3 regions of the Streptomyces sp. NBC_00872 genome follow, and region 1 is predicted to be linked to each of the others. Evidence: riboswitches for the same ligand, from Rfam matches in the RefSeq annotation. Region 1 holds a riboswitch; each other region holds the start of a gene.
What was found. A riboswitch is a leader RNA that binds a small molecule or an ion and turns the genes downstream of it on or off. The one in region 1 is predicted to bind S-adenosylmethionine.

Region 1 (7,302 bases):
CACGGACTCCGTTCCGTCCTCGCGGTAGCGGTGCAGCAGCCAGAGGCTCGCCGCGGCGAGCACGGCGGGCAGTGCGCTCATCCCCGCGGTGATACCGGTCAGGGCGGCCTCGGGCTGGTCCACGCGGTGGTCCGCGTCGGAGGAGCGGAACCCCGTCACCGCGAGGACCAGGGCGAACACCCCGGCGCCCAGCGCGAAGGCCAGGGTCTCCGCGGCCGTCCACAGCCCGGTGAATGTCGCGGCCCGCCGCTTGCCGGTACGGACGACATCGGCGGCGAGGGTGTCCGCGAGCATGGTCAGCGGCAGCAACTGGAGCCCGGCGTAGGCGACACCGATGACCGCGACCGCCCCGTAGCCTGCCGCGGGTCCGACCGCCGGAGTCAGAGCGAGGAGCATGGCTCCGGCGAGGAAGAGCAGGGACGCGCACCACTGGGCCTCCTTCACTCCGCGCAGGCGGCCGAGCCGGTTCCACAGCGGTGTGACGAGGGCGAGCGGACCGATCAGACAGGCGAAGAGCGGGGTGACGGCGCCCGGCGAGCCGAGGGTGTACGTGGCGAAGTACTGGACGCCCGCGAGCATCACGCCGATGGCCAGGGCCTGGAGGCTCCACATGCCGGCCAGGAACAGGAACGGCCGGTGGGAGCGGGCGGCGGCCAACTGGGCGCGGAGCGACGGCTCGGCCTCGCTGCGGGCCGCCGCCGGGGCCCACCGGGTGGTGAACCACGCGCCGAACATGCCCACGGCGAGCAGGATCGCGACGGCGACCCCCATCGTCCGGTAGCTCGCCGGACTGTCGCCGTCGGCGTGGGCGATCGCCGGGGCGAGCGCCCCGGACAGCAGGATCGCGACACCGAGGAAGCCCACTCGCCAGCCCAGGACCCGTGCGCGTTCGGCCGGATCCTCGGTCATCTCGGCGGGCATCGTCACGTACGGCACCTGGAAGACGGCGTACGCGGTGGCGGCCAGCAGGAACAGCACCGCCACATATCCGGCCGCGGCCGCCTCCCGCAGCGGGGGCGCGGCGAAGATCAGCGCGAAGAGCGGAGGGAGGGTGCAGGCGCCGATGAGCAGGAACGGACGGCGCGGCCCGCCGCGCAGCCCGCTGCGGTCGGACACCGCTCCGACCAGCGGATTGATCAGGACGTCCCAGGCCTTCGGCAGAAAGACCGCCGCCCCCGCGACGGCCGCGGGCACGGCGAGGACGTTGGTGAGGTAGTAGAGCAGGATCAGACCCGGCACGGTGGCGAAGGTGCCGGTGCACAGGGAGCCGAGCCCGTATCCGATACGTACCCGTCGTGGCAGTCGCGGGACCGGGCGTGGCAGACGCGGGACCGGTTCGTGGTTCGCACGGATGTCCGCTGGCATGCCGCAGATCATGAACGACGGTCCGAGCGGGCGACAAGGGTCGGGTGTGACGGCGGCATGAACTCCGGCGCCGTGGGTTCCGCGGCGCTAGACGATGTCAGCGCCGCACCGGCCGTAGCCTCGTCGCTCCGAACCAATGGGTGGGAGTCGCCGACACGTTGGTCATCCAGCGGTGGTTTCAGCGAGTTGGGGGCGTTTGGCCGGGCGGCGTTCAAGATGGGCGACAACGCCGGTGTAGAAGCGGTCCACGGCATCGTCGACGCTTCGGATGAAACCGGAGTCGGTGTTGCCGCGAGTGCTGCCCATGCCTTTCAAGAGGGACAACCGGAAGCCGGTGATCTGCGCGCCGTCTCGCGGGAGGATGTCCGCCGGCTCGGGGCGGAGCCGTTCCAAGGTGCCGCGCGGGCCCGCGCCCTGGCCCTCGATGAGCGTCTCGATGTGCAGGTCGGCCGGCGCTTCGGCGAGTTGGCGGACCAGGCGCTTGACCCAGGTGAGGGGATAGCCCTGTTCCGGGGCAGGGATGTCGATGGAGGTACGCAGCTTGCCGGTGCGCAGGTCCGCGGCGACGGACAGGGAAGCCGGCGTGCCGTCGATACGGAGTTCGGCGTGCAGACGGCCGTCCTCGCAGAGCCGGTCGGCCAGAGTGACACGGCGGGTATGCGGGTCGGTGCCGCGTTTGGCCCGCTGTACGGGCAGAACCTTCTGGCCCAGTTCACCGCCGAGCCGCAGACAGACCTGGCGGACGAGGCGTTCCCAGCTCTCGACCACCTGGATGGCGTGCGGGTCGCCCTGACAGAGTGTCTCCTCGTCGATTCCCTTGCGTACGGGTACCCAGGCGGGCCCCATGTTCTGGAAACCGTGACAGCCGGAGTTCTCGTGCTGGAGATAGTGCAGGAGTTCGAGGAGGAGCCACGCGTGCGCGGCGTTGCCGACGCCTTCGTGGCGGATCAGCATCTGCGCCTGGTGAGCGACCTCCGCCCAGGACAGGTGCCACAGCGCCACCTTGTGCTTGCGCCGGCCGTCCACCTTGACGTCCACCAAGGGCCTGCCGTCCAGAGCCACGTCGTTCGACAAGGTGATCACGGCGTCGTAGCCGCGCCTCGACGCGATGTCCATGTAGTCCTGCACCTGTGCGGTCTTGAGCGCGTTGCCGTTGGTCTTCGTCTCCACCAAGGCGGTCCACAACTTCCCGGCACGCTCGACGCGAATGACGCCATCGGGGCGCTTGGGCGTGTCCCCATGCGGCAGCGAGACCTCCGTGAAGGTCTCCGTGCGGCCGGCGGGAGCGCCGAACGCGGCGGTGAGCCTGCGCCCGAACTCCGGCACCTGGGCCATCACCGAGAGAAGGACGGATGTCGCCCGCGTCTCCCTTTCCCGGTCGCTCTTGAGGGACGGGACGGGGAAGAGCCGGGCACGTCGCCACGCGTCATTCTCGGCGAGTGACTTCCCGCCCGTCCTGGGAAGTACGACCTTCTTCTTGGCGGTACGGGGACGCCGAGGCGCGGGTACACCGGCGGCTTCGGGTAAACCGGCGACTTCGGGGGCCGTCAGCGGCGCGGGCGGCGTCGCGGGAAGCTCCGTGGCCGGAGTGTCCAGCACGGCGGCGGAAGGCACCGGGGCGGCGTCCTCCACCGGCGCTTCGGGTTCCTCCTCGGACGCGTCGTCCACATCGATGCCGAAATCCGTTGCCAGACCCGCCAGACCGCTCTCGTACCCCTGGCCGACGGCCCGGAACTTCCACCCCTCCCCTCGCCGGTACAGCTCACCGAAGATGAAGGCGCTCTCCACCCCCGCGTCATCGATGGAGAACGTGAGAAGGGGCCCGCCGGTACGGTCGGCGAGTGTGACGCGCAGCTCGTCCAGATCACCGAACCGCGCGCCGCCATACCTGCTGGCCGCCAGGACGACGCGTTCCACACCCGACGACATGGCGCTCAGATCGAGGGTGATCCGGTCCTCGCTGCCGTCGGCCGTCGGTGTCTTGCCGAGCAACTGCACGCTGCCGTCGGCCGATGCCGGGTTGTTGTAGAAGAAGAAGTCCGCGTCACTGCGCACCTTCCCGTCCCCACCCACCAGCAGCAGGGAGACATCAGCGTCCCCGTCCCCTGTCGCGCTGCGCCATGCCAAGCTCAGGACCACTGAACTGATGTCCTCGCTCAGGGCGTCCAGTCCGACATTGCCACCCTTGACCATCTCCAGCATGCGGCCCCCCAGCCATGCGACCGCGCCGGGCCCGCTACACGGGCCGACCGATCGTGCGATGTGATCCACGGCACACTCCCCATGTGCGAAGTGAACCTTAGCGTGTGATGCACACCCCTAGAGCGCCAATGCGGCGATTGAGGGTTTGAGTACTGATTCCCCCGGTGCGCGGCGGGTGTTCCGTGAAATGTGGACGGGCGTCCCGGGTCCCGGACCGGCGGCCGAGGTTTCCCTGTTCTCCGGACCGCCCGACGGGCCCGGCCGGCCGCCCAAATCTGGCCGTTCTGCCTTGTTCTGACTCCTTGACGGTCCAACGGAGCGCGCTCAGACTGTTTGGCGACGGTCACGATTGTCAGCGCTCACCCGCGCGGAGTCCCTGTTCGGGTGGGTCACCGGCCCCGGCCCGCTGGCAGGCAACCCTTCCACCGCGACGGGGTGCCCCGGGTGACGACCAGGTCCCACCCGGGCGGTGGGGCAAGTGCGGTCTCGCTTGTTCCGCGAGGCCCGAGGACGGGACCGGCGGAGATGCGCAGGACAGCGAAGAAGAGCAAGAGCGTCTGTCGGACCTTCCGGTCGGTGCCGCTGCCGCGTCCGCGCCTGCTGACCAGGCGTCGCCATATCGATCTGCTGCGGCTCCGCAACGGCTGCGTGCCGGCTGTCTGAGCCGGCCGCGCTCCGGCCGTCCTAGCCGACCGCATGCCCGGTCGCCTGAGCCGGCTGACTGGCCGGCTGGCCGGCTGGCCGGGCGGGCGAGTCGGCCGTATGCCCCCGTCCTAGCCGAACCGTTCCCGATCGCCTTCCCGGGTCCGGGCGTTGTGTGCTGCCGCGCGCCGCCGGACCCTCCTTCCGTACGGCCACCGGCGCCGAAGAAGCCACCGGGGCTCCACCGCATCCATGGAGAGAGCCATGTCCGAGACCTCTGTACAGACGTCCTTCCCGTCGGCACTTCGCGATCCCCACCCCGGCACACCCCCGCGTTTCCGCGACCGTATCGGCGCCGGTCCCGGCGGTGGTTACTACCCGGTCGCGCACCGCTACCATCTGTATCTCTCGCTGGGCTGTCCGCTTTCACTGCGCGTCTCGATCACCCTCGGTCTGCTCGGGCTCAAGGACTCGATCAGCACCACACTCCTTCCGTCCCGGTCCGGCGGCTCTCCGTCCCGGTCCGACGGCTCCGACGCGCTCACGGCGCTGCGCACGGCCTACGAGACCACCCGGCACCACTACGACGGTCCGCTGACCGTGCCCGCGCTGTGCGACCTGTGGAGCGGACGGGTGGTGAGCAACCACACCCCCGACATCCTCGACGACCTCGCCGTCCACTTCACCGACCAGGACGACGCGCGTCTGCCCCGCCTGCGGCCCGCCGCCCTGGCCGCCGACATCGACGCCGTCCGCGAACTCCTCGGTGAGGGCCTCGGTGAGGGCCTCGGTGAGGGCCTCGGTGGCGGCCTGGGCGGGGGCCTCGGTGAGGGCCTCGCCCAGGGCCCGGCGCTGGATCTCCTGGGGCGCCGACTGGCCTCCCGCCCTTACCTGTTGGGCGAGACGCTGACGGCGGCGGATGTGGATCTGTGGGTCGCGCTCGTCCACCTGGACGTCGACGCCCTGCGGCGCGTCTCCGCCGGTGACCGCCTCTGGTCGTACGTACGGCGGCTGGGTACCCATCCGGCCTTCCAGGAAATTCCGCGTGCGGCGGGAAAGCGGGAACACAGCGGTGAGGAAGTGTGTTCCACCCTGAAGGACTGTGCCGGAGCCGGAGACCGGAGCCGGGTTACGGTGCCGGCGGGTCATGAGTGCCGGCGTCAGGCCCTGGCTTGCTGACCGGCGCCCCCGCCACACGGCGGAGCGCTCCGGGTGACGGCCCGGCGGAGCCGAAGACGGTTCCGCGAGCGGGCCCGGGACGGCGCGAGCCGGCCGGGACGGACGGGATGGAGGTGACGGCAGTGCGGGGAACTCCTCAGCGGCCCTTGGTCACCACCGCCATGTACTCGCGGCGGCACATCGATCTCCAGCGCGTCGCCGCCGCGCTCTGTCCGGCGTACGAACCGGCCGCCGCGCGGCACTTCACCGTCTAGGCCTGTCCGTCCAGGCCCTGTCCGGCCAGGCCCCGTCCGGCCGGTCTTCGCGGGCCCGGAACGCCCGGCCTTCTTCCCTCGCCTTTCGCCGATCCTCCCCTCTCGCCGACCTCCCCTTTCGCCGATCCTCCACCCCGACCGAGCACGGGCGCGGACGTCCTTCGGCATGCTCACAGGAAGCGGTACGCCCATGCCCCGAGCAGCACACGCACCCCTCCACCTGGCCGTCGCCCTCGACGGCGCCGGCTGGCATCCCGCGGCCTGGCGGGAGCCCGAAGCCCGGCCCGCCGAACTGCTCACCGCGCGCTACTGGACCGACCTGGTCACCGAGGCCGAGCGGGGGCTGCTGGACTTCGTGACCATCGATGACTCACTCAGCCTCCAGACCTCCCGTCAGGTCGAGCCCGACGAGCGCACCGACCAGGTACGGGGCCGTCTCGACGCGGTGCTGACCGCCGCCCGGGTGGCGCCGCTGACCCGGAACATCGGCGTGGTCCCGACCGCCGTGGTCACCCACACCGAGCCCTTCCATCTCTCGAAGGCGATCGCCACCCTCGACTATGTGAGCACCGGACGGGCCGGAATCCAGGTCAGGGTGTCCGGACGCGCCGACGAGGCCGCGCACTTCGGCCGCCGTACGGTCCCGGGCCTGCGGACCGAGGACCTGGCCGGGGCGGCGGGCAGGCCCTGGGTGAAGGAGCTGTTCGACGAGGCCGCCGACTACGTCGAGGTGCTGCGCCGGCTCTGGGACAGCTGGGAGGACGACGCGGAGATCCGCGATGTCGCCACCGGACGGTTCATCGACCGCGACAAGCTGCACTACATCGACTTCGAGGGCGCGCACTTCAGCGTGAAGGGCCCCTCGATCACCCCGCGCCCGCCCCAGGGGCAGCCGCTCGTCACCGCGCTGGCGCACGCGACCGTCCCGTACGAACTGGTCGCACGCTCGGCCGACCTCGGATTCGTCACCCCGGGCGACGCCGATGACGCCCGCGCCGTCCTGGCCGAGATCCGCGCGGCGCAGGCCTCCGCCGGCCGCGCCGACGAGACCGTGCACGTCTTCGGCGACCTGGTGGTCTTCCTCGACGAGGACCCCGGTGCCGCCGCCGGCCGCAAGGCCCGTCTGGACGAACGCGCCGGCGCCGAGTACGGCAGCGACGCCCGCGTCTTCACCGGGTCGCCCGCGCAGCTCGCGGACCTGCTGGAGGAATGGCGGGACGCCGGGCTGACCGGCTTCCGGCTGCGCCCCGGCGCCCTTCCGTACGACCTGGAGCAGATCACCCGCCGCCTGGTGCCCGAACTCCAGCGCCGCGGCGCCTTCCGTACCGGGTACGAGGCGAGCACGCTGCGCGGACTGCTCGGACTGCCCCGCCCCGCCAACCGCTACGCCGCCGTCTGAGCCGGAAGGACCGTACGAGCAATGAGCAAGCCCGCCAAGCCGCTGAAGCAGATCCACCTCGCCGCGCATTTCCCCGGCGTCAACAACACCACCGTATGGAGCGACCCGCAGGCCGGCAGCCACGTCGAGTTCAGCTCGTTCGTCCACTTCGCGCGGACCGCCGAGCGCGCCAAGTTCGACTTCCTCTTTCTCGCCGAGGGACTGCGGCTGCGGGAACAGGGCGGCCGGATCTACGACTTGGACGTCGTCGGGCGGCCCGAC
Region 2 (7,302 bases), 840 kb from region 1:
GACGATGGTGGTCTCGTCCTTGGTGATGACGACCTTGCGGGCGCGGCCCAGCAGGTCCAGGCCGGCGTTCTCCAGCTTGAGGCCGACCTCCTCGGAGATGACCGTGCCACCGGTGAGGATGGCGATGTCGTTCAGCATCGCCTTGCGGCGGTCACCGAAGCCCGGGGCCTTGACGGCGACGGACTTGAAGGTGCCACGGATCTTGTTGACGACCAGGGTCGACAGCGCCTCGCCCTCGACGTCCTCCGCGATGATCAGCAGGGGCTTGCCCGACTGCATGACCTTCTCCAGCAGCGGAAGGAGGTCCTTCACGTTGCCGATCTTGGAGTTGACGATCAGGAGGTACGGGTCGTCCAGGGACGCCTCCATACGCTCCATGTCCGTGGCGAAGTACGCGGAGATGTAGCCCTTGTCGAAGCGCATACCCTCCGTCAGTTCGAGCTCCAGACCGAAGGTCTGGGACTCCTCGACGGTGATGACGCCTTCCTTGCCGACCTTGTCCATGGCCTCGGCGATGAGCTCGCCGATCTGGGTGTCGGCGGCGGAGATGGAGGCGGTCGAAGCGATCTGCTCCTTGGTCTCCACGTCCTTGGCCTGCTCCAGCAGGGCGCCGGAGACGGCCTCGACGGCCTTCTCGATGCCGCGCTTGAGGGCCATCGGGTTGGCGCCGGCGGCCACGTTGCGCAGGCCCTCGCGGACGAGCGCCTGGGCCAGCACGGTCGCGGTGGTCGTACCGTCGCCGGCGACGTCGTCCGTCTTCTTGGCGACTTCCTTGACCAGCTCGGCGCCGATCTTCTCGTACGGGTCCTCGAGCTCGATCTCCTTGGCGATGGACACACCATCGTTGGTGATCGTGGGGGCGCCCCACTTCTTCTCGAGGACGACGTTGCGACCCTTGGGGCCAAGGGTGACCTTGACGGCGTCGGCGAGCTGGTTCATCCCGCGCTCGAGACCGCGCCGTGCCTCCTCGTTGAACGCGATGATCTTGGCCATGTGAAGTGGTCCTCCCGGACTGGGGTGGATTGCTCCGGACCGCGCTGGCGCCCGCGACGGACGGCCTGAGAGCCGTGCGGTTCCTTGCCCCACCGGCTCTTCGGGCCTCACCGACCCGGTCCTTAAGTTGTCACTCTCACTCGCAGAGTGCTAACGCCAATGATTAGCACTCGACCCCCGAGAGTGCAAGCGCCCCCGGACTCCGGCGGTGTCCCCACGCCGACCGCGCGCCACCCGCACGCCACCCGCGCCCGCTCACGCACGCGTTCACGCACACGCCCCCGTACCTCGCCCGCGTCCGGACACGCCCCCCGCACCCCGCCCGCGTCCGGACACGCACAAGGGGTCCGTATCCCGTCTCCGGGATACGGACCCCTCGGCGTGAGCCGTGAACTGCGTGCGTCGGTGGCCGATCGCGCCGGGATCAGACGGCGAGCTTGACCATGTCCGCCTGCGGACCCTTCTGGCCCTGCGAGATCTCGAACTCCACTCGCTGACCTTCTTCAAGGGTGCGGTAACCGTCCATCTGAATCGCGCTGTAGTGGACGAAAACATCCGCACCACCGTCTACCGCGATGAAGCCGTAGCCCTTCTCCGCGTTGAACCACTTGACGGTGCCCTGAGCCATGCCTAACTCCCCTATTACTGGCCCTTCCAGGGGCCACACTTCGCGCCGGAACGCGTCGACCGCGGCTGAATGTATCTGCCCAACTGCCCTCTGCAACAGGTCAATCGGACGAGAATTCTGGGCATGGCTGAACACGCATAGCGACGAATTCGCTGCGTTCCCGGGCAAGTCGGGCCGGGCAAAGCGCACCTAAAGTGCAAACAGCGCGATGACTTCAGCCCTATGTTGTCGCGTTCTCATACGCGCGCCGGATGGGCGGCGGAGGGGCGTTCCCACACTCTATCGCGTTCAACCATAAAGAATGGCTCCCTCCGCTTCTCTTGCGGAGGGAGCCATACCGGTCACACGGAGTCGCCACGAGGGGGCCGGGCCCGGGGGCGCGGGGCTCAGCCTCCGGCGACCGCGGGGATGATCGAGACGCCGGCGCCCGCCGGGGTCGCGGTCTCCAGACCCTGCTCGAAGCGGACGTCGTCGTCGTTCACGTACACGTTCACAAAGCGGCGCAACTTGCCCTGGTCGTCCAGGACCCGCGCGGCGATACCGGGGTGGCTGGCCTCCAGGGACTGGATGACCTCGGAGAGGGTCGCCCCTTCGGCCGGGACCTCGGCCTTGCCGCCGGTGTACGTACGGAGAATGGTGGGGATGCGGACATTGACGCTCATGATGGGTGTTCTGCCTTCCGTCTTCCGTGACGTCGTCGGGGTCGATAAGCCTGATCGCGGGTCAGCGGGCCGAGCCGGGTCAATGGGCCGGATCGCGGGTCATCGGGCCGGGCGGCCGGTCAGCGGGCCAGACCGGCGTCGCGGAACGCGTCCAGGCTCGGGCGGATGGTCGCGGTCGGGCCCGTCGTCGGCGCCACCGCGTCCAGGGTCTTCAGTCCGTCACCCGTGTTGAGGACCACGGTCGTCAGCGCCGGGTCGAGCACCCCCGCCTCGATCAGCTTCTTGGTCACGCCGACGGTCACCCCGCCCGCGGTCTCCGCGAAGATGCCCTCGGTGCGCGCCAGCAGCTTGATCGCGTCGACGATCTGCTCGTCGTCGACGTCCTCGACCGCGCCGCCGGTGCGACGGGCGATGTCCAGGACGTACGGGCCGTCGGCCGGGTTGCCGATCGCTAGGGACTTGGCGATGGTGTTGGGCTTCTGCGGCCGTACGACATCGTGTCCGGCCTTGAAGGCGGTGGACACCGGCGAGCAGCCCTCGGCCTGGGCGCCGAAGATCTTGTACGGCCTGTCCTCCACGAGCCCCAGCTTGATCAGCTCCTGGAGACCCTTGTCGATCTTCGTGAGCTGTGACCCGGAGGCGATCGGGATGACGATCTGGTCGGGCAGCCGCCAGCCGAGCTGCTCGCAGATCTCGTACGCGAGGGTCTTGGAGCCCTCGCCGTAGTACGGACGGAGGTTGACGTTGACGAAGCCCCAGCCCTCGCCCAGCGGATCGCCGATCAGCTCCGAGCAGAAACGGTTCACGTCGTCGTAGTTGCCCTCGATGCCGACGAGTTCACCGCCGTACACCGCGGCCATGACGACCTTGCCCTGCTCCAGGTCGTGCGGGATGAACACACAGGAGCGGAAGCCGGCGCGGGCGGCGGCGGCGCCGACCGCGCCCGCCAGATTGCCGGTGGAGGAGCAGGAGAGCGTGGTGAAGCCGAAGGCGCGGGCGGCCTCGACGGCGATGGCGACGACACGGTCCTTGAAGGAGTGCGTCGGATTGCCGGAGTCGTCCTTGATGTGCAGGGAGCCGGTGATACCCAGTTCACGGGCGAGATTGTCGGCCTTGACCAGCTTGGTGAAACCGGGGTTGATGTTCGGCTTCGAGGCCACGTCGGCCGGGACGGGCAGCAGTGGCGCGTACCGCCAGATGTTGTCCGGGCCGTCCGCGATCCGCTTCTTGAGCTCTTCGGGGGTGCCGCTCGGCAGGTCGTACGCGACTTCGAGCGGCCCGAAACAGCTCGCGCAGGCGAAAAGGGGGCCGAGCTCGAATCGCTCTCCGCATTCGCGGCACGAGAGGGCGGCGGCGGGTCCGAGATCGACGGTGCCGCTGGCGTGGTGGACGGTCTGCACAGCCATGATGGCGAGGCCCTTTCTCCTCATCTTCCTTACGACGCGTTTCGCCGCAAGACGGAATTGGCACCTTCCCCACCGTGACCTCGCGGTCGGCGGGAGGGTTGCCGGGACTTCAACGGGCCGTTCCCTCAGTCCCTCTGGATGAGCGCTATGGCACCGGACCAGGTCCGGCGCGTTTTTCCGCGTTACGACCCCCGGCATGCGGCGGTCATACGTGTTGTTCAAGACTGTAACCGAAGGAGCGGACGGTTGAGATAGTGGTCCGCACCGCGAGATGGATCACGTTCGACCGGGTTCGCGGGTCGCGTCCCACCGGGTTCCGGCCCGGTTCCGGACCGGGTTCGCGGGTCACGTTCATGGAACACGTCAGGGAGTACCGACCGTGCTGGAAGAGGTGGAACGCTGGCTGACCAGGCGTTCCTGGTCAGCGGCCGACCGTACGCTCGACCGGCTCCTGGTGGCGAAGGCCGCGCGCGGCACCACGGTGAGCGTGGTGCTTCCGGCGCTCGACGAGGAGGCGACGGTCGGCGCGATCGTCTCCGTGATCCGGCGCGAGCTGATGGAGAGGGCACCGCTCGTCGACGAACTGGTGGTGATCGACTCCGGCTCCTCCGACCGTACGGCGGAGGTCGCCGCGGCGGCCGGCGCGCGGGTCGTGCACCGGGACGCGATCCTGCCGCGGCTGCCCGCGCTGCCCGGCAAGGGCGAGGTGCTGTGGCGGTCACTGCTGGTGACGAGCGGCGATGTGGTGTGCTTCGTGGACGCCGATCTGCGGCGGTTCTCGGCCGACTTCGTGTCCGGGACCGTGGGTCCGCTGCTGACCGATTCCGATGTGCACTTCGTGAAGGCGATGTACGACCGCCCGCTGCGCGAGAGCGGAACGGACGACGAGGGCGCCGACGAGGAGGGCGCGGGCCTCCACGGCACCGGCGCGAGCGGCGGTACGCGCGGCGACGGCACGGGTGGCGACGGCACGGGCGGGTCGGCGGCCGGCGCCCAGGGCGGCCGGGTGACCGAGCTGGTGGCGCGTCCGCTCCTCAATCTGCACTGGCCTCAGCTGGCGGGGTTCGTCCAGCCGCTGGGCGGGGAGTACGCCGCGCGCCGCTCACTGCTGGAGCGGCTGCCCTTCCCCGTCGGGTACGGCGTGGAACTGGGGCTGCTCGTGGACGCGCTGCACACGGTCGGTCTGGACGCGCTGGGGCAGGTGGACGTGGGGGTACGGCTCCACCGCCACCAGGACGACCGGGCGCTGGGGCGAATGGCCGCGGCCATCTACCGTACGGCCCAACTGCGGCTGTCCCGGGCACACTTGGTACGGCCGGAGCTGACGCAGTTCGACCGGGGCGAGCACGGCTTCGTACCGCGCACCTACTCCGTGGACACGGAGGAACGGCCGCCGATACGCGAGATCGCGGAGTACACGTCCGGACGCGCGGCGTAACCGCGGATCACCTCACCGATTGCCTACATTGCGCCCTTATGAGGGCAAAACATCTGATTATCTGCCGATTCTTCGGGGTGCTGGCCGGAACGCTGGTGCTGCTGGCACCGGGACAGGCGTCGGCCCTGGCACACGTACCCCTTCAGGGGTCCGGGCCCCTGCGGATGCCGGTCCACGAGCCTTTCCGCGGTCCTCTCCACGAGCCGCTCCAGGAGCTTTCCCACCAGCCCCCGCACGAGCCGCTCTACGGGTCCCTGCAAGGGCAGCTCGCGGACACCGGAGGGGCGGCCGAACGGCTGTGGCTGCTGGGCGGGGTGGCGCTCGCGCTGACCGGCGCGGGCGTGGTGGCGCTGGCCGCGACCCGTGGCCGCCGGTAGAGGACGGCGGGCCGCCGCACCGGGCGCAGACCACACCGTCCGTACGTTTGAGCGTTTACGCGACGGGCTAGGTTTCGCCACATGGTTACCGAGCCGCCCTCCCGGGCCCAGGTCCTCGTCGCGTCCAACCGCGGCCCCGTCTCGTACAGCGTGCGCGACGACGGCACGCTGACGGCGAAGCGGGGCGGCGGCGGGCTGGTGTCCGGTCTGTCGGCCATCGGCTCGGACGCGGACGCGGTGTGGGTGTGCGCGGCGCTCGGGGACGGCGACCGCGAGGCGGTACGGCGTACGGGCGGCCGGCTCGACCCGGCGGACACGGGCGGTCAGCGGGTCCGGATGCTGGGGATCGCGCCCGAGGTGTACGGGGAGGCCTACAACGGCGTCGCCAACTCCACGCTCTGGTTCGTCCACCACCTGCTCTACCAGACCCCGCTGGAGCCGTCCTTCGGCCCGGAGTTCCGCGCGCAGTGGGCCTCGTACGAGACGTACAACCGCGCCTTCGCGGAGGCGCTGGCGGACGAGGCCGCGGAGGGCGCGGCGGTCCTGGTGCAGGACTACCATCTGGCGCTGGTGCCCGGGATGCTGCGGGCGCTCCGGCCCGATCTGCGGATCGGTCACTTCTCGCACACGCCATGGGCCCCCGTGGACTACTACCGGCTGCTGCCCGACGACATCGGCCGCCAGCTTCTGCGGGGCATCCTCGGCGCGGACCGGGCGGCCTTTCTGACCCGCCGGTGGGCGGACGCCTTCACGGCCTGCTGTACGGAGCTGCTGGGCGGGACCGGCAACACCAGGATCGGTGTGCACGGCCTGGGCACGGACGCCGACTTCCTGCGCGAGCGCGCGCACCGGCCGGATGTGGACGAACGGATCGTCACCCTGCGCGAGCAGATCGGCCGTCCGGGGGACGCCGCCGACGGCTCGGACGATCTCCGGAAGACGATCGTCCGGGTGGACCGTACGGAACTGTCCAAGAACATCGTCCGCGGTCTGCTCTCCTACCGGCAGCTCCTCGCCGACCACCCGGAGTGGCACGACCGCGTCGTCCATGTCGCCTTCGCCTACCCCTCCCGGCAGGATCTGGCGGTCTACCGGGACTACACCGCCGAGGTCGGACGGGTGGCCGACGCGGTCAACGCCGAGTTCGGCACGGAGAGCTGGACTCCGGTCGTCCTCCATGTCCGGGACGACTTCGCGCGCTCCCTGGCCGCCTACCGGCTGGCGGACGTGGCGCTGGTCAATCCGATCCGGGACGGGATGAACCTGGTGGCGAAGGAGATCCCCGTGGTCTCGGAGCGCGGCTGCGCGCTGGTGCTCTCACGGGAGGCGGGAGCGTTCGAGGAGATGGGTGAGGACGCGCTCGCGGTGAACCCGTACGACATCACCGCCACGGCGAGGGCCCTCCACGAGGCGCTGAGCATGCCCCTCGACGAACGCGCCGAACGCTCCAAACGCCTGGCCGCCTCGGCGACGGCCCTGCCCCCGCAGCAGTGGTTCCTGGACCAGCTCACCGCCCTGCGCGCGATCTGAGACACGAGCCCGGCCCCCCGCCGCTCGCGAGGGGCCGGGACAGGGACAGGAACGCGCGGGGACCGGGCGGGGGCGGGCGGTGTCAGCCGATGGTCCGGGCCAGTGCCGCCAGGAAGTCCACCACCGCCGCGGGGCCCGGGAGCCGGAGGTCGGAGCGTTCCGCGAGGTCGGGGACCTCCGAGCCGCTGCACACCAGCAGGCCCGGGTGGCCGTCGGAGCGGAGCTTCTCGACCGCCGCGAAGGCCGGGAGGTCGCCCAGGTCGTCGCC
Region 3 (7,302 bases), 2.3 Mb from region 1:
AGGGCGACGGCGGCGGCAGCGGTCGCGGTGAGCACGGTCACACGGGCGCGGCTCGGCTGCTTGGGACGACGGTGGGACGCCACGGAGGCGAGCTCCTTCTTCCTCAGCCGCCTACCGGGCCATGGGGGACACAGGGCCCCGGCTCCATACGTCCCACACCCCTGCCAGCTGGGCCGAACTGTATGAAATCGGCGGTTCCTTCGCTGTCACCCCGGGTGGGTGATCAACCGCGCGAAGGTTCGACGCCTGACCATAGTGACCTTCTTGTGATCAGTTCAAATCCTGACAGGGAAAATCTCTGTCAGGACGCGCATTATTTACAGATGCCACACAGACAGCGATGGGCATTTAACGCTGCGTTCCAGCAAGAAGCCATCAATTCGGGCATTGATCCCACAAGTTGACTAGATGCGCGAAAGCCGCTTCAGCAACAAGGCGGACGCGACGGGTCTGGCGCCGGCCTGAGCCACTCCGTCCGCGACCTCACGGTCGGTGGAGACCACCACCAGCGGCCGCCCCGGCGGCTCCGCCCTGACGAGCTGACGGATCAACTCGTCCGCGGTCACACCCGGTTTGGAGAACAGCACCCGCACCCCGCGCGGCGGGGCGAGCAGCACGGGCGCCGCCAGCTCAGCGCCGTCGAAGACACAGGTCATCTCCGCGCCCGACTGCGCCGCGAGCATGGCGAGCCCGCCCAGCAGCCGCAGCCGCTGCTTCTCCAACGGCATCGTCGGATAGCCGGTCTTGGTGACGTTGTAGCCGTCCACGATGAGATGGGACTGCGGCAGCGCGAGCAACTGGTCGAGCAGAGCGGGATCGGTCTCGGAGAGCGCGCGGGCCGCCACGTCCTTGGGCGACATCCGGCCGGGCTCGACCGCGTCGACCGTATCGCCGGGCCGGACCGTGGCGGGCGGCAGCGCCAGTTCGCGCCGTAGCCCCTGGGCCGATTCCAGCACGGTGTCCAGCAGCAGCCGCAGCCGCATGTCCTCCACCGAGCGCCCCTCGCGGGCGGCCCTGCGGCTCGCCTCGACCGCCGACTCGGCCTCACCGAGCCGCGCCTTGATCCGGCGGGTCTCGCTCTCCGCGGCCGACACCGCGGCGGCGGCCTCGGCCCTGACCGCCTCGGTCTCCGCGTGCACCCGGCGCAGAGCGGCCTCGCCCCGCTTCACATCGCTCTGGGCACTGCGCAGTTTGCGATGGAGCGACTCGGCCTCCTTGCGGGCCGACTCCAGTTCCGTACGCAGCCGCTCGGTCTCGCTCTTCGTCAGCGCCCTGGCCACGGCCAGTTCCTCACGCAGCCGCTCCAGTTCGCGCCGGGCCTCCTCGTCGGCGCGCTCGGCGTCCGCACGCTGGGCCTCCTCGCCCGCGGCGGCCACCAACTTCACCCATCCGGGGGGCCTGAGCACATACGCGGCCGCGGCCACGTCGACGGGATCCGCGGCCGCCGGCGGCGACCCCGACTCCAGGGCCCCGGCCAGCTCCGGCTGGGAGTGGCTGATGCGCTCACCGATCCGCTGCCGGAACAGCGGATCGCTCTCCAGGGCGGCCGCCATCGCGTTACCGGCGAACTTGGCCCGTCTGTTGGGCGTGAACCGGGCGTACTGGCGCAGCTGCGCGGGGAGTTCGGTGACGGTCAGACCGCCGAAGGCGTCCGAGACCAGCGCGATGACCCTGCGTCGTACCCCGTCCGGGAGCGGGCGGTCCAGCGCCTCCGCGGCGTCACCGCCGGCCGCGCCGGCCGGCTCAGCACCGCTTGCGGCCTGCTCCACATCCGTCACCCCATACCCTTTCGGGCGGCTCCCTCAGGAACCGGCGCCCGGCCTGTCCACCAGCTCGATCTGATCCACCGCGTTGCACCAACGGCAGCGCACCGACTCGATGGTCTCACTGACCACCTCGCGCTCCTCGACCCTCGGTTCCCCTGCCAGGTCCAGATGGACGTACTCGACGGCCTTCGACGATCGCGTCACGTCGAAACGCGTGAGATTGCCGCACAGTGTGCAGCGCCACCGGGTGGCGGCCGTCGGCTGGGGAACCGTCGTCATCATGCGTCCTCTTTCGTCGTCCCTGCCGCCGTCGCCCGCGGCGCGCCGTCGAACAGCGGATGTACTCCTTGCAACCCTACGGCCTCCGGGCCACCCCAGGGAGCGGCGAGGCACTCTGTACCCTTCACTCCCGGTAAGCCATGCTCTGTCGGTGAATACGTCGCGGACGACGGCCGGCGGACCGGTGGTGACCCACACGCTGATCGGCCTCTGCTGTCTGGCATTCCTGTTCAGTCCGTCGTCGGGGTTCAACCCGGCGTACGGCAGAGGCGAGGCGCTCCTCGACGCGCAGAGCCTGTATTTCGAACGGTGGGGCGTCATCCCGGTCGAGCTGCTGAGCGGTTCCCCACGCGCCCTGTTCACCCCGCTGACCGCGCTCTTCGTCCATGGAAGCTGGCTGCATCTGCTGGGGAACATACTGTTTCTGTTCGTCTTCGGCGCGATGGCGGAGGAACGGCTGGGCCGGGCGCACTTCCTGTTCTTCTATCTGACCGTCGGCTGTTTCGCACTGCTCACGTACGCCATGGTGAACGCGGCCTCGGACCAGACGCTGGTGGGGGCCTCGGGCGCGATCTCGGGGGTGCTCGGCGCCTTTCTCTATCTCTTCCCGAAGGCCCGGGTCACCAGCCTCTTCCCGTTCCTGTTCTTCCTGCCGCTGCGCTTCCCCGCCTGGATCGTGCTGATCTTCTGGTTCGCGATCCAGTGGCTGGCGGCGCGCGGCGCGGGCTCGGGTCCCGGCGTGGCCTATCTCGCGCATCTCGTGGGCTTCGCCACCGGGTTTCTCTACGCCTGGGGGCGGTACTGGCGTACCGATAGAGTGGGAGACCAAACCGCGGCCACCGAGGGAGAACGTCAACCGTGATCACCGCGATCGTGCTCATCAAGACCAGCGTGGCCCGGATCCCCGAGATCGCGGAGTCGATCGCCGCGCTGGACAGCGTCAGCGAGGTCTTCTCGGTGACCGGTACGTACGACCTGATCGCCATGGTGCGGGTGGCCAAGCACGACGATCTGGCGGATGTGATCCCCGGCCGGATCAGCAAGATCGAGGGCGTCGAGGCCACGGACACGCATGTGGCGTTCCGTACGTACTCACAGCACGACCTCGAAGCGGCCTTCGCCATCGGACTCGACGCGTAAGGCCGCCTGCGGCTCCGTGCGTCAGGCCGCGGCGCCGTCCCGGTCCGGGACGCAACGGCCGTCCTCCGTACGGTAGTTCCAGCGCGCTCCCTGGCTCACCAGCTCCCGTACGGCCCGGACGAAGCGGTCCACGTGCTCGTCCGGGGTGCCGGCGCCGAAGCTGACCCGGATCGCGTTCAGCGAGCGCTCACCCGGCTCGGCCTCCGGGGCGCCGCACTCCCCCGGGTCCTGCGGGTCGGTGCCCAGCAGGGTCCGCACCAGCGGGTGCGCGCAGAAGAGACCGTCCCGTACGCCGATGCCGTACTCCGCGGAGAGCGCGGCGGCGAAGTGCGAGCTGTTCCATCCGTCAACCACGAAGGACAGGACACCGACGCGCGGGGCGTCGTCGCCGAACAGCGAGAGCACCCTGACCTCGGGCACCTCGGCGAGACCCGCGCGCACCCGGGCCACGAGCCGCCGCTCACGGTCGACGAGGGTGTCGAAGCCCGCCTCGGTGAGCGCCCGGCAGGCGGCGGCGATCGCGTACACCCCGATGACATTGGGGGAACCGGCCTCGTGCCGGGCCGCGGTGGTGTGCCACGCGACATCGACCCCGCCGTCGCTCCGCCGGGCCACCGCGCGGCTGGCGCCACCGCCCGCGAGATAGGGCTCCGCGTCCTGGAGCCAGTCGGCACGGCCCGCGAGCACCCCGGAGCCGAAGGGCGCGTACAGCTTGTGCCCGGAGAACGCGACCCAGTCGACATCCAGCCCGGCGATGTCCACGGGGTGGTGCGGGGCGAGCTGCGCGGCGTCGAGCACGATACGGGCGCCGTGCGTGTGCGCGGCGGCGGCCAGCTCCCGTACGGGCCACAGCTCGCCGGTCACATTGGAGGCCCCGGTCACACAGACCAGCGCCGGACCCCGGGGGTCACGCTCCGCGAGCGCCCGCTCCAGGGTGGCGACGGCCTCGGCGGGGGTACGGGGGGCGTTCAGATAGGTGACACGAGCCTCGCGCCAGGGCAGCAGCGAGGCATGGTGCTCGGTCTCGAAGACGAACACCTGGCAGTCGGCGGGGAGCACCGCGGCGAGCAGATTCAGCGAGTCGGTGGTCGAGCGGGTGAAGACGACCTGGTCGTCGGGGCGGCAGCCGAGGAACTCCGCGACCGTGCGGCGGCTGTTCTCGAAGAGGTCGGTGGAGAGCTGCGAGAGATAGCCGGCGCCGCGGTGGACACTGCCGTAGTACGGCGCGTACGCGGCCACGTCGTCCCACACCCGCTGGAGGGCGGGGGCGCTGGCGGCGTAGTCGAGCGCGGCGTAGCTGACCTCGCCGCCGGTGACGAGCGGCACGGTGACATCACGCCCGAGGACCGGCAGCGGGTCGGTACCGGTGGTCGCGGCGGCGGTGGTCGCGGTGTCGGTGGTCGCGGCGGCGGCGTTCAGGTATGCGGACATGGCGATATCTCCCGGCAGGACAAGTCGGAACGGCTTTCAGGAACCCGCACGGCGGCACCACGGCTCGACGGAGCCGCGGAGGCGGTGACGGGGGGTGCCTCGACGCATGGAGGCGTACTGAAGAAGGGGCCGAAAAACCCCTGGGGCCTGTCGGACAGGCCCTAGCACATTCGCTTGCTCACGAGACTGCTCCCTTGAGGACCAGGACCCCAAGGTGCAAGGGGTCCGCGCTTGCCGCGGACCTCGCTGCCCACGGCCTGGTCTTCACCCGGGGCACCCCGCCACGGACGGAGGGTTGCCGGACAGCGAGCCGGGGCCTTAATCGCTGTCACTCATGACCTGGTCCAAGATTATGGCACAGGGTGCCGCGCGCCCCAACGGGTGTCCGCGATACGGGACGTGTGTGCGGGGCGGGACGTGTGCGGGGCGCGCCGCCCCCGTACCCGGGTCGGTGCGCCCGGCACCCGGTGACCGGTACCGCGCTACGCGCCGCGGTGGCTCGCCGCCACCCAGCGTTCCAGCGTGCGCCCCGCCGCGCCCGAGTCGACCGACTCAGCCGCCCGCGCGATCCCCGCCGCGAGCTGGAGGTCCAGGGAGTCGCCCGTCGGGTCCAGGGCCACCAGCGCCGCCGCCGAGTTGAGCAGCACCGCGTCGCGTACGGGGCCGGTCTCGCCGGCCAGCAGCCGGCGGGCCACATCGGCGTTGTACGAGGCGTCCGCGCCGCGCAGCGCCTCGACCGGGACCAGTTCCAGGCCCACGTCCCGCGGGTCGAAGGCCTCCTCGGTGACCTTGCCGTCCCGTACCACCCACACCCGTGATGTCGCGGTGGTGGTCAGCTCGTCCAGGCCGTCGTCGCCGCGGAAGACCAGGGACGAGTTTCCGCGCTCGGCGAGCACACCCGCGACGATCGGCGCCATCCGTACATCCGCCACGCCCACCGCCTGGGCCCTGACCCGCGCCGGGTTGGTGAGCGGGCCGAGGATGTTGAAGGTGGTCTGGGCGCCGAGTTCCCTGCGCGCCTTGGCCGCGTACCGCAGCGCGGGATGGAACTTCACCGCGAAGCAGAAGGTGATGCCCGCTTCCTCGGCGACCTCGGCCACCCGCTGGGGGGTCAGCTCCAGATTGACGCCGAGCTTCTCCAGTACGTCCGAGGCACCGCTCGCCGACGAGGACGCGCGGTTGCCGTGCTTGACGACCTTGGCGCCGGTGCCCGCCACGACGATCGCCGCCATGGTGGAGATATTGACCGTCTTGGCGAGATCGCCGCCCGTGCCGACGATGTCGACCGTACGGCCCGGCACCTCGATGGTGTTGGCGTGCGCGTACATGGCGCGCACCAGGCCGGAGACCTCCTCGACCGTCTCGCCCTTCGCCCTCAGGGCGACCGCGAACCCGGCGATCTGCGCGTCGGTGGCCTCGCCGCTCATGATGCGGTCCATGGCCCACGCCGTGTCCTCCGTGCCCAGACTCTCGCCGCGCAGCAGCGGGTTCAGCACGCCCGGCCAGGTGCGGTCCGCCACGGTGTCGCCTCCGACGGGGGTCACAGCGCTCATGCTCGCTCCTGGTGGGTTCCGGGACGGGTGTGCGGACCGTACGAGGCCCGCGCCACCAGCCTATCGGCGTACGCCCGGCCGGCAGGACGGATGCCCGGAGTACGGACGGCCCCACGCCGAGGGCCCCGGCCGGTCCCCCTCGCGGGGAGACCGGGCCGGGGCCCTCGGTGGTGGCGAACCGGTGGATCAGTGCTTGCTGTGGCCGCTGGTGATCTCCTCGTGCCCATGGCCGTGCGCGGCGGCGATCTCGTTGTACTCCTCGGCCGTCGGCTTGGGGATCTGGTTGCCCTCGCCGTAGTAGCCCTTGCTCAGCTTCACCCGGAGCTTCTCGGCAGGGCCGACCTTGCGCCGTACGCCGTTCTCGTCGACCTCCGGGCCGATCTCGGCCGGCTTGTGCTGGTCGTGGGCGGTCAGCTTGTGCAGATCGGACTGGTCCAGCGGGGTGTGCACCTCGATGAACTCACCGTGCGGCAGCCGCTTGATGACACCGGACTCGCGTCCGTGCAGCACCTTCTCCGCGTCGCGGCGCTGGAGGCCCAGACAGATCCGCTTGGTGACGACGAAGGCGACGACCGGTCCGACGAAGAAGAAGACCCGCACGAACCAGGTGATCGCGTTGATCGACAGATGGAAGTGCGTCGCCCACAGGTCGTTGCCGCCGCCGACAAGCAGGATGAAGTACCACGTCAGCCAGGCCACACCGAACGCCGTACGGGTCGGCGCGTTGCGCGGGCGGTCCAGGATGTGGTGCTCGCGGTTGTCGCGGGTGACCCAGCCCTCGATGAACGGGTAGACCGCGATCGCGACCAGCACCAGCGGGAAGATCACCAGCGGGATGAAGACACCCAGCACCAGGGTGTGTCCCAGGAAGTTGATCTCCCAGCCGGGCATGACCCGGATGAGTCCCTCGGAGAAGCCCATGTACCAGTCGGGCTGGGCTCCGGTGGAGACCTGGTCGGGGCGGTAGGGACCCAGCGCCCAGATCGGGTTGATCGTGGCGATGGCGGAGACGATCGTGATGAGCCCGAAGACCAGGAAGAAGAAGCCTCCGGCCTTGGCCATGTAGATCGGCAGCAGCGGCATGCCCACGACGTTCTTGTTCGTACGGCCGGGGCCTGCGAACTGGGTGTGCT

Region 2: linked by a shared signal. The riboswitch ahead of thrC (threonine synthase) and the one ahead of OG214_RS18705 (putative leader peptide) in region 1 are both predicted to bind S-adenosylmethionine.
Region 3: linked by a shared signal. The riboswitch ahead of OG214_RS28330 (aminotransferase class V-fold PLP-dependent enzyme) and the one ahead of OG214_RS18705 (putative leader peptide) in region 1 are both predicted to bind S-adenosylmethionine.

The regions. Positions count from the first base shown of each region.
Region 1 is NZ_CP108806.1:4,379,191-4,386,492, forward strand. Features, by position in the region: gene OG214_RS18685 (MFS transporter) at 1-1,365, opposite strand, end outside; gene OG214_RS18690 (TerD family protein) at 1,528-3,558, opposite strand; SAM riboswitch class IV at 3,909-4,054, shown strand; gene OG214_RS18695 (hypothetical protein) at 4,093-4,230, shown strand; gene OG214_RS18700 (glutathione S-transferase C-terminal domain-containing protein) at 4,474-5,388, shown strand; SAM riboswitch class IV at 5,353-5,463, shown strand; gene OG214_RS18705 (putative leader peptide) at 5,511-5,642, shown strand; gene OG214_RS18710 (LLM class flavin-dependent oxidoreductase) at 5,833-7,041, shown strand; gene OG214_RS18715 (NtaA/DmoA family FMN-dependent monooxygenase) at 7,063-7,302, shown strand, end outside.
Region 2 is NZ_CP108806.1:5,219,458-5,226,759, reverse strand. Features, by position in the region: gene groL (chaperonin GroEL) at 1-993, opposite strand, end outside; gene OG214_RS22485 (cold-shock protein) at 1,418-1,621, opposite strand; gene OG214_RS22480 (ubiquitin-like small modifier protein 1) at 2,008-2,283, opposite strand; gene thrC (threonine synthase) at 2,403-3,689, opposite strand; SAM riboswitch class I at 3,707-3,834, opposite strand; gene OG214_RS22470 (glucosyl-3-phosphoglycerate synthase) at 4,069-5,127, shown strand; gene OG214_RS22465 (hypothetical protein) at 5,166-5,504, shown strand; gene OG214_RS22460 (trehalose-6-phosphate synthase) at 5,586-7,034, shown strand; gene otsB (trehalose-phosphatase) at 7,117-7,302, opposite strand, start outside.
Region 3 is NZ_CP108806.1:6,634,193-6,641,494, reverse strand. Features, by position in the region: gene OG214_RS28355 (NlpC/P60 family protein) at 1-83, opposite strand, end outside; gene OG214_RS28350 (NYN domain-containing protein) at 405-1,769, opposite strand; gene OG214_RS28345 (hypothetical protein) at 1,803-2,045, opposite strand; gene OG214_RS28340 (rhomboid family intramembrane serine protease) at 2,197-2,907, shown strand; gene OG214_RS28335 (Lrp/AsnC ligand binding domain-containing protein) at 2,904-3,185, shown strand; gene OG214_RS28330 (aminotransferase class V-fold PLP-dependent enzyme) at 3,207-4,616, opposite strand; SAM riboswitch class IV at 4,839-4,956, opposite strand; gene trpD (anthranilate phosphoribosyltransferase) at 5,099-6,169, opposite strand; gene OG214_RS28320 (cytochrome bc complex cytochrome b subunit) at 6,356-7,302, opposite strand, start outside.